One region of the Novosphingobium sp. ES2-1 genome, then DNA from elsewhere that is predicted to be linked to it. Evidence: riboswitches for the same ligand, from Rfam matches in the RefSeq annotation. Region 1 holds a riboswitch; each other region holds the start of a gene.

Region 1 (2,198 bases):
TAGGGCGCGCCCCATTCGAGGCCGGCGTCGTAGCTCTTGCTGCGTTCGGGGTTGAGCGCGGCGTTGCCATAGTTTGAAAGCAGCTGGTAGAGCGTCGGGGCCTTGAAGCCCTCGCCATAGCTGGCGCGCAGGCGGAGGTTATCGACCAATTCGAACGCGCCGTTGGCACCGAAGGTCCAGGCCGTGCCGAACCGGCTGTGATCGTCAATGCGGACACCGGCGGCGAGGCTGGCGCGATCGCTGCTCCAGCCAAGCAGGGCGTGGCCCGAGGTGAGGTTGGCCTTGGCCTGTGCATCGAAAGTGCTCGAGAAGCGCGTCCATTCGCTGTCACCGCCGAAATCGAGCGTGAAATCGGCAGGCAGGTTGACGCGGCCCGTCAGGTCAACGCGCTCCGAGCGGCCCTTGTAGCCGTAGGACGGATCAGTGCCGAAGGTCGGGTCGTAGTAGTCGCGCTTGGTATCCGAGATCGCGAAGCCGGTGTTGAGCGTGAGATTGCTGCCGGTGAAGCGCAGTCCGATGCGGCCCGAGGCCTGTCGCGTGTCCTGATACTCAGGGGTATCGCCGAAGCTGTAGGTTGGCGGGGCGAAGCCGTCGATGTCGGTGCGGGTGTCGGCATAGCGGGCGGTGGCGACGATTGCGAGGTCTTGCGAGAGGTTGATGCGCCCGCGCCCGCCGACGCGCCACTGGCGGAAGCCATCGGGCTCGGTGCCGACCGCTGCGGCCGAGACGCCATCACTGCGGCTGTAGCCGCCGTTGACGGTGAGCGCACCGAAGTCTGACGCGATGCCTGCTGCAGCATCGGCGAGATAGCTGTCGTTCGCGCCCAGTTCGGCACTGGCTTCAATGCCGTTGAGATCGCGCGACTGGACCGCGATCACGCCGCCGATGGCCGCGCTGCCCCAGACGATGGAGTTGGAGCCGCGCAGCACGTCGATCCGCTCGACGCCGCCGGGGGTCAGCGTACCGAAGTCAAAGCCGCCCGAGGGGGCCGAGACGTCTTCGAGGCGAACGCCATCGACGAGGACGAGGACCTGCTCGGCATCCGAGCCGCGCAGACGCACGCCGGTGAAGCTGCCGGGGCCGCCGTTGCGGGTAATTGTCAGGCCGGGGACGCGTTCGAGGACGCGGGTGATGTCGGGACCCTGGATCGACTGGATTTCGTCGGCGGTGATGACGGTGACGGGCTGGCCGGTCTTGCTGAGCGGGGTTTCGCTGCCGGTGGCAATGACGGTGATGGTTGCCGGGTCGATCTTGTAGTCAGCGACAACGACATCGTCGGCCTCTTGCGCAAATGCCGGGGCGGCAAACGCGCCAAGAAATGCGGAAGCGGAAACGGAAAGCAGGTACTTCTTCACAGGACGCAACTCCGGCCACGAACGGTTGATGCCGTCCATGGCGAGAGGTGCGCTGGGCCATGAATCTGGCGCGCCTCGTCGCGTGCGCCCGGTACACCCCGCCCGGCCGCGGAACGACTACCATCGGCAGGTTTCCTGGCTCCCGGGTCATCGCCCGCTGCCCGCCTTCCCAGTACCGGGGATCGAATCCGGCACCAGTGGCATCACTGGACAGCGCGCTCTCCGGTTACAGTTGCGGGGGCAGCGCCGGATTGGAACCGGCTTCCCTCTTAGCCCGTGTTACCGGGCACCGTTGGCGTCGGCGCGGGGAACTAGCGGGAACTTTGCTGCGCTGCAAGAGGAACTACGTACTTGGGGGCAAGTCGGCGGTGGAGGTTAACCGGATCGCAGGAGCTTGTGCCGCATCGGGACAGCGGGAAATGCGGCCGTGCGCGAGGGGGCGCAAAAGGTTAGCGCAATTGAGGATTTTCAGGATTCAGCCCAGCCCCATGCCTCTCGAGCTTGCCTATCGCCCGATCGAACTGCCCGGCGTGGCAGCGACGGCTTATGGCGAGCAGCGTCCGCGCGATTTTGCGGCGCGGATCCGGCGCCGGGATATGCGCTCGATCCGTAACGCCTTGCGCGCGCCTTCGCTTATGCGGCAGCGGCTGGGCGGCGTGGCGATGTTCGGCGTGCTGGGTCTGCTGCTCGGGCCGACCGGGTGGGGCGAACCGGGCGGCGTTCAAGCGGCTGTCGCGCGCGCGCAGATGGCGGGACTGCAACCGTTTGAGCGCGGGGGTGACAGCTTTCCGGGCTCGGCGTTCTACTGGCTCGACACCAGCGACAGCGGGCTGATCGCGCCGA
Region 2 (2,198 bases), on a different replicon from region 1:
GGTCGGTCTGGCGGACGTTCCGGCACGTGCGCGCGGGCGGTGCCTATGTCGAGGAAGACCTCGACATCCTGACCGGATCGCGGGGGCCGCTGTCGCGCATCTTCGGCAAGCTGTTCCGGCTGGTCTCAAGGCCGTGGCACATGGCGCCGCTGGGATTCCTGTTCGGCCTGGGCTTCGACACCGCGACCGAAGTCGCCATCCTTGGCATGTCGGCAAGCCAGGCCGCCAATGGCCTTTCGATCGCAACCGTGCTGGTGCTGCCGGCCCTGTTCGCTGCCGGAATGGCGCTGATCGACACCGTGGATGGCGTGGTGATGCTCGGGGCTTACGAATGGGCCTTCGTGAAGCCAATCCGCAAGCTGTACTACAACATCACGATCACCCTGATTTCCGCGGTGGTCGCCATCGTCATCGGCGGAATCGAGACGATCGCGCTGATCGGCAGCCGGTTTGCACTGACCGGCTGGCCATGGACCTTCGCCGCCGATCTGGGGGCGCATTTCAACAGCCTGGGCTTTGCCATCATCGCCTTGTTCGTGGCCTGCTGGGTGGCGAGTTTCGCCATCTATCGCTGGAAGCGGCTGGACGAAATCGAGGTTTCGACAAAGGCTTAGCCAAGAGGCGATTGCATCGGTGGCGATCTCCCGCTAGGTCGCCGCGCGAAGGTCTGGCTTCGGCCCGTCTTTCACATGATCGCGCCGGTGCCCGGGAACGGGCTTAATCGGGAATGCGGTGCGGGAAGCATGTCTTCCCAAATCCGCGGCTGTCCCTGCAACTGTAAGCGGATAGCGCGATGCACTGGCCCCTTCGAGGGGCAGCCACTGGGCGGTGCATGCGCCGTGTTGGGAAGGCGTGCATCAAGCTGTGACCCGCGAGCCAGGAGACCTGCCGGCGCACCGGTCGCTCTTGCCTTGGTCCAGGGGATGGTCATGGCACGGTATCTCTCCGTCTGAGCGACGAAGCTGTGTGGCTGGGGCTGCACGGGTCGCGTGGTTACGGGCGCAACGTCGCGCCCGCCCGTCGTCGCGCGCCGACCGGACTTGTCCGGCAAGCCCCGCCCGGTCTCGCTCTGGCGCGCGGGAGAGTTGCACGTGTCCGACCTTTCGAAGGTGCCCGTCACCATCGTCACCGGCTTTCTTGGCGCGGGGAAGACCACGCTGATCAGCCACCTGATCCGCAATGCCGGTGGCCGCCGGCTGGCGGTCGTGGTCAACGAGTTCGGCACACTGGGCGTGGACGGCGACATCCTGCAATCCTGCGCCATTCCCGATTGCCCGGCGGAAAACATCGTGGAACTGGCCAATGGCTGCATCTGCTGCACCGTGGCCGACGACTTCATCCCCACGGTGGAAAAGCTGCTCGCGCTCGACCCTCGGCCCGACCACATCCTGATCGAGACCTCGGGCCTTGCCCTGCCCAAGCCGCTGCTGAAAGCGTTCGACTGGCCCGCGATCCGCAGCCGGATCACGGTGGACGGGGTGCTGGCGCTGGCGGATGCCGAAGCCGTTGCGGCCGGGCGCTTCGCCCCCGACGTGGCGGCGCTCGACGCGCAGCGCGCCGCCGATCCCGGCATCGACCACGAAACGCCCTTGTCCGAAGTGTTCGAGGACCAGCTGGCCTGCGCCGACATGGTGCTGCTGACCAAGGTCGACCTTGCCGGAGCCGATGGCGTGGCCGCTGCGCGGGCGGTGATCGCGGCGGAATCCCCTCGCCCCGTGCCGGTGATCGAACTCGTCGATGGCGCGGTCGATCCGCGCGTGATCCTGGGACTCGACGCCGCGGCCGAGGACGACATCGCGGCGCGTCCTTCGCACCATGACGGCGAAGACGATCACGAGCACGACGATTTCGACAGCACCGTGGTGACGCTGGGCGAAATTGCCGATCCCTCCGCACTTGTCGCACGGATCGAGACACTGGCGCGCGAGCACCGGATCCTGCGCGTCAAGGGCTATGCCGCCGTGACCGGCAAGCCGATGCGACTGCTGGTGCAGGCGGTGGGATCGCGCGTGCGCCATCACTACGACCGACCATGGCGCGCAGGGGAAACCCGCCATACCACGCTGGTCGCCATTGCCGAGCGCGAGCACGTGGATGCGCCTGCGATCAAGGCGGTTCTCGCCGGCTGAGCCAGCGCAATGCACGTCATCTTCCGCGAAACGCACGGGATGGAGGAAACCGCCGTCCCGCAGGATCTG
Region 3 (2,198 bases), on a different replicon from region 1:
TGCGATCTGCGCGCTGGTCCCGTCGGGATCGGCGTAAGTCGGGTTGGAGAACATCGACCAGTCGTAGAACTGGGCATAGGCGTTGGCGTGCCATGTCGGCTGCTTCACCGCCATGTTGCCGATCAGGCGCGTGGTCTGGCCCCGCGCGGATGGATCGGGCGAGCAGAAGACGTCGGGGCAGAGCGACGTTCCGATGATCCGTTCGGGGATCTGCTCTGTCGGTCGCCAAGTGGCGCGGTAGGCGTGCAGCGATGCTTCGAGCGTTTCCCTGCCTGTCGGTGCTCGGTACTTGGCGAACCCGGCATAGTGCCGCAGCCGCTCGGGCTCCTGCCACGGGCCGTCATAGAGCTTGGCCTGTCCCACGAGCGTGAGGTCGCCCCCGGCCAGATTGTGGACGGTTCCGCCCGCTGCCAAGCGTCGCCAGCCATACGAGCCGCCTTCAAGCGAGGCCCAGGGGCGATCATACCCATCGACCGTGGCCATGTACGCGGCACCGGCCAGAGCCAGGTCGCCGCCGTCGGCGCGATAGGGGCCTTTGCGGAAGTCCTCGCGGGCCACCACTTCCGGGATCAGGCCGTTGAGGTCGAGATAGCCTTGCCCATGCCCATGCGTGCGAAAGTTCATCTGCACGCCGTCGATGTAGGTGGTAAAGTCCGATCCGTGGTCGAGGTTGAAGCCGCGCAGGAAGTACTGGTTGGCCTTGCCGCTGCCTGAATGCTGCGCTGTGACCATGCCCGGCACGGCCTCCAGAAGTTCGGCCACCCTCAGCAATGGGCGCACCAGCAGGTCGGCTCCACCGACGCTGCCTTCGCTGGCGGCGTGGGCCGTGCCGATCTTGGTTTCTCCCCGCCCGAACACGACGATGTCGGCCGTTGCGGCCCCGTCGTCGGCCGCGTCGGCATGGCAGGGCTGTGGGGTCAGGGAAAGTGCCAGCACGCTGGCAGGAAGAATGGTCTTGATCACGATACGGGGGTACTCCGGCATCTTGCGACAGGGCCGGACGCGCGCGCGACATCACTGTCGCCCGACGCGTGTCGGCGGCTAGGCGTCGCTCAGACGGAGTTCACCGTGCCTCGGCCAACCCCTGGGCCATGGCAAGAGCGACCAGACGCCGGCAGGTCTCCTGGCTCGCGGGTCAATGCTTGATGCAAGCCTTCCCAGGCCTCGCATGATTCTGCGTCCGGCCCAGTGGCTGCTTCCCCTGCGTTGGGGGGGAAGCGGTTGCATCGCGCTCGCCGCTTACAGTTGCAGGGACAGCCTCGGCTTCGGATCGGCGCGATGCCGATCCTCACCGCGTTCCCGTTTAAGCCCTTTCGGGCACCGACGCGATCATTTGCCACCTGGATTGCTCCGGATGGCGTGCCGGCCCATTAGGGCGTCCGCAGGCTAAAGGCTAGGGGGGCGCGTAAAACTCAGCTCGCCGTGTTGGCCAGCCAGAATTGACCTCGCCATTGGCAATGCTCTTGCGCAGAAGATGGCCGTACCGTCGCAGGGGACCGAGTTTCGCTGAACTGTGCATCGGTATCACACGCCGACGCGGTAGCATAAAGTAGAAGCCAGCAGGGAACGCGCGGAGCCCTTGCGGTTTGCGGCAAGAAGCATGGTGCCACTCCCCCGAGTGCCAAGCATATGGCAAGGGCGCATCCGGCGCGCGTGGCTCCATGGATTAAGCGAGCTCCCTAATTCGTTCTTCATGGGACAGCCGGCTCCGATCGCCAAGGCTGACGGGAGCCATTCCATGCGCAGTATTTCCAAACTTCCGTTGCTTCTCATTGCCATAGTACTCCCACCAACCGTTGCGGCTGCGCAGGAACTGGTGCTTCGTCCACGCCCTTCTGCATCCCCCGATGGATCAGGTGAAGTGTTCGGTGGAGCGGAATACCGACGGGGCGACTATGGTACTGGAGCGAAGGTCGAGACAGTTGCGACAACGGTCGGGGTTTCGGTACGAAAAGGGCGGGTACGGTTCGGCGTTGCCGTGCCGTATGTACAAACGACCGCACCTGTCGACGTTGTGTTAAGCCAAGGCGGGCTTTTCGGCACTCCGCTTCTGGCCAGCGGCCGTACCGATACGCGACGGACCAAACGGGAGGGGCTAGGCGATGCAAATGTGCAGATGGCCTACGGTCTACCCATAGCGGGTTTCGCTGCATCGCTGGGGGCAGGGCTGAAAATCCCGACTGCTTCTCGCTCCAAGG
Region 4 (2,198 bases), 1.3 Mb from region 1:
CGGTGGAACCAGGTGGCGCCGACCTCGATCCTGCCGTCCAGCAGCTTCTGGGTTATGCCAGCATCCCAGCTGCGGGAACTCTCGGGCCTGAGCAGCTTGTTACCGTAGTCGCTGAACAGCTGGTACAGCGACGGCGTCTTGAAGCCCTCGCCGTAGCTGGCGCGCAGCACGGTGTTGCCTTCATTCGGCGTGAACAGAGCACTGGTGGAAAAGGTCGTCTTGCCGCCGAACGTGTCGTGATCGTCATGACGCAGACCCGCGCTCAGGGTCAGACCGGCGACCGGCTTGGCGCTAAGCTGGCCGTAGAAGCTGTTGATCCGCGCACTAGCGATGGCGAAGGGGCCGCCATAGCTTGACGTGCGGAAGCTGGCCTTTTCGGTTTCGGCACCGAAAGTGGCGCTCGCCGCATCGGTGATGTCGAAGTTGCCCTGATATTCGAACCGCTCGTTGCGCCCCTTGGCGTTGAAGGTCTCGAATTCGATGCCTCCCGTCAGATCGACGTTTCGGCGGCGGGTATCAGTCAGCGTATAGGCGATACGGTTGCGGAAGCGTCCGTCGAACAGCGCCGCGTTCAGGCCGGCATAGCCGATCAGTTCCTTGGTCCTGGCGAACTCTGGCGTGTCGCCGAAGCTGTAAGTCGGCGGCGGGAAGCCGTCGATGCCGACCTTGCCGTCCGAATACCAGCCGCGCAGGTCGACCGAGACCGCATCCGACAGCGCGATGTTGAACTTCGCGTTTGCGCCGATGTTGCGATAGCCGTCTCGTTCCGTGCCGCCGCGCGTCTCGTTGAAGGTCGAAAAGCCGTCAGTGCGCAGATAGCCCGCGCCGACATTTGCCGAGACTGGGCCGAACTTGCCCGAAATATTGCCGACCACACGCGCCGTATCGCGCCAGCCATATTCGCTGGCGAGGTTGAGGGCGAGCTTCTCCGTGGGCGCACGAGTGACGATGTTCACCACGCCGCCGATGGCCTGACTGCCCCACAGTACGGACTGCGATCCGCGGACAACCTCGATCCGCTCGATATTGCCGGTCAGTAAATTGCCGAAATTGAAGCCGCCGCCGGGGGTGGAAGGATCGTTGAGCTTCACCCCGTCGAACAGCGCAACAGTCTGGTCGCTCTCCGCCCCGCGAATGTTGACCGAGGTGGTAGTGCCAAGTCCGCCATTGCTGGTGACGGTGATCCCAGGCACCGAGCGCAGCAGATCGGCAACTCCGGCCGATTGCCGGGTAGCGATGTCATCGAGCGTGATGACGGTGACCGACTGGGCGACTTCGGAAGTGGATTGCTGGGTCCGATTGGCGGAGACGATGATGGTCTCGGCGTCCTCGGCATGTGCGACGGCAGGCAGGGTGGCTGCGGAAAGCAGCAGTGCAGTCTTCAGAACACGCATGGGTTTCCCCCTTTTGAACAACGTCAAAAGAGTCGCACGACAGCGATCACGCGTGTGGGACGAAGCCACCGCATGCGACTCTGGCTAAGTCGTCACGCGAGGGAACCTCGATCATCATCCGGCACACCCCGTCCGGACAAAAGAACGACCGTTACGGGCAGGTCTCCTGGCTCTCGGGTCAGTGTCGGCCGCTTCACCTTCCCGGCCCGAAGGCCAGTGGCATAACGAAGCGGCGACTCGCCGATCACAGTTGCGGGGGCAGCTCCGGACCATGGCACGAAGCCATTCCCGGATTCCCTATTCATCCCATCGCTGGGAACCTGTAACGCTCGCGCCTTTGTCGCAGAACAGCATGAAAGGCAAGTGGGAGCAGTGAACGGCAAGACGATTCTGGTTCTTGGTGGAGCGCGGTCGGGCAAGAGCGGCTATGCCGAAGAACTGGGCGATGCCCTGCCAGGCCCGCATATCTACATCGCTACCGCGCAGGCATTCGATGATGAAATGGCCCAGCGGATCGCCCGTCATCGCGCCGACCGGGCCGGCCACTGGCAGACGGTCGAATGTCCGCTGGAACTGTGCGAAGCGATACTGGAAAACGATAGGGAAGATGGCGTCATTCTGGTCGACTGCGTGACCCTGTGGCTAAGCAATCTGATGCTTGGCGGCCAGGATATTGCGGCGGCGCGCGCTTGGCTGGCCGGGCTGTTTCCGTCGGTTCAGGGCACATTGCTGCTGGTGTCCAACGAAGTAGGCCAGGGAATTGTCCCGGACAACGCTTTGGCCCGGCAGTTCCGGGACGAGGCG

The links. Region 1 has a riboswitch for cobalamin ahead of IM701_RS10750 (TonB-dependent siderophore receptor). Riboswitches for the same ligand answer to the same signal wherever they lie in the genome.
Region 2: it holds a riboswitch for cobalamin, as region 1 does, so the genes downstream of both, cobW (cobalamin biosynthesis protein CobW) here and IM701_RS10750 (TonB-dependent siderophore receptor) in region 1, are expected to answer to the same signal.
Region 3: it holds a riboswitch for cobalamin, as region 1 does, so the genes downstream of both, IM701_RS21515 (TonB-dependent receptor) here and IM701_RS10750 (TonB-dependent siderophore receptor) in region 1, are expected to answer to the same signal.
Region 4: it holds a riboswitch for cobalamin, as region 1 does, so the genes downstream of both, IM701_RS04455 (TonB-dependent siderophore receptor) here and IM701_RS10750 (TonB-dependent siderophore receptor) in region 1, are expected to answer to the same signal.

Annotation. Positions count from the first base shown of each region.
Region 1 covers NZ_CP063445.1:2,219,933-2,222,130, forward strand. The annotation lists gene IM701_RS10750 (TonB-dependent siderophore receptor) at 1-1,394, opposite strand, end outside; cobalamin riboswitch at 1,463-1,664, opposite strand; gene IM701_RS10755 (cell wall hydrolase) at 1,844-2,198, shown strand, end outside.
Region 2 covers NZ_CP063449.1:174,900-177,097, reverse strand. The annotation lists gene IM701_RS21510 (HoxN/HupN/NixA family nickel/cobalt transporter) at 1-614, shown strand, start outside; cobalamin riboswitch at 683-908, shown strand; gene cobW (cobalamin biosynthesis protein CobW) at 1,092-2,129, shown strand; gene cobN (cobaltochelatase subunit CobN) at 2,139-2,198, shown strand, end outside.
Region 3 covers NZ_CP063449.1:178,598-180,795, forward strand. The annotation lists gene IM701_RS21515 (TonB-dependent receptor) at 1-984, opposite strand, end outside; cobalamin riboswitch at 1,096-1,340, opposite strand; gene IM701_RS21520 (transporter) at 1,739-2,198, shown strand, end outside.
Region 4 covers NZ_CP063445.1:900,409-902,606, forward strand. The annotation lists gene IM701_RS04455 (TonB-dependent siderophore receptor) at 1-1,394, opposite strand, end outside; cobalamin riboswitch at 1,533-1,733, opposite strand; gene cobU (bifunctional adenosylcobinamide kinase/adenosylcobinamide-phosphate guanylyltransferase) at 1,767-2,198, shown strand, end outside.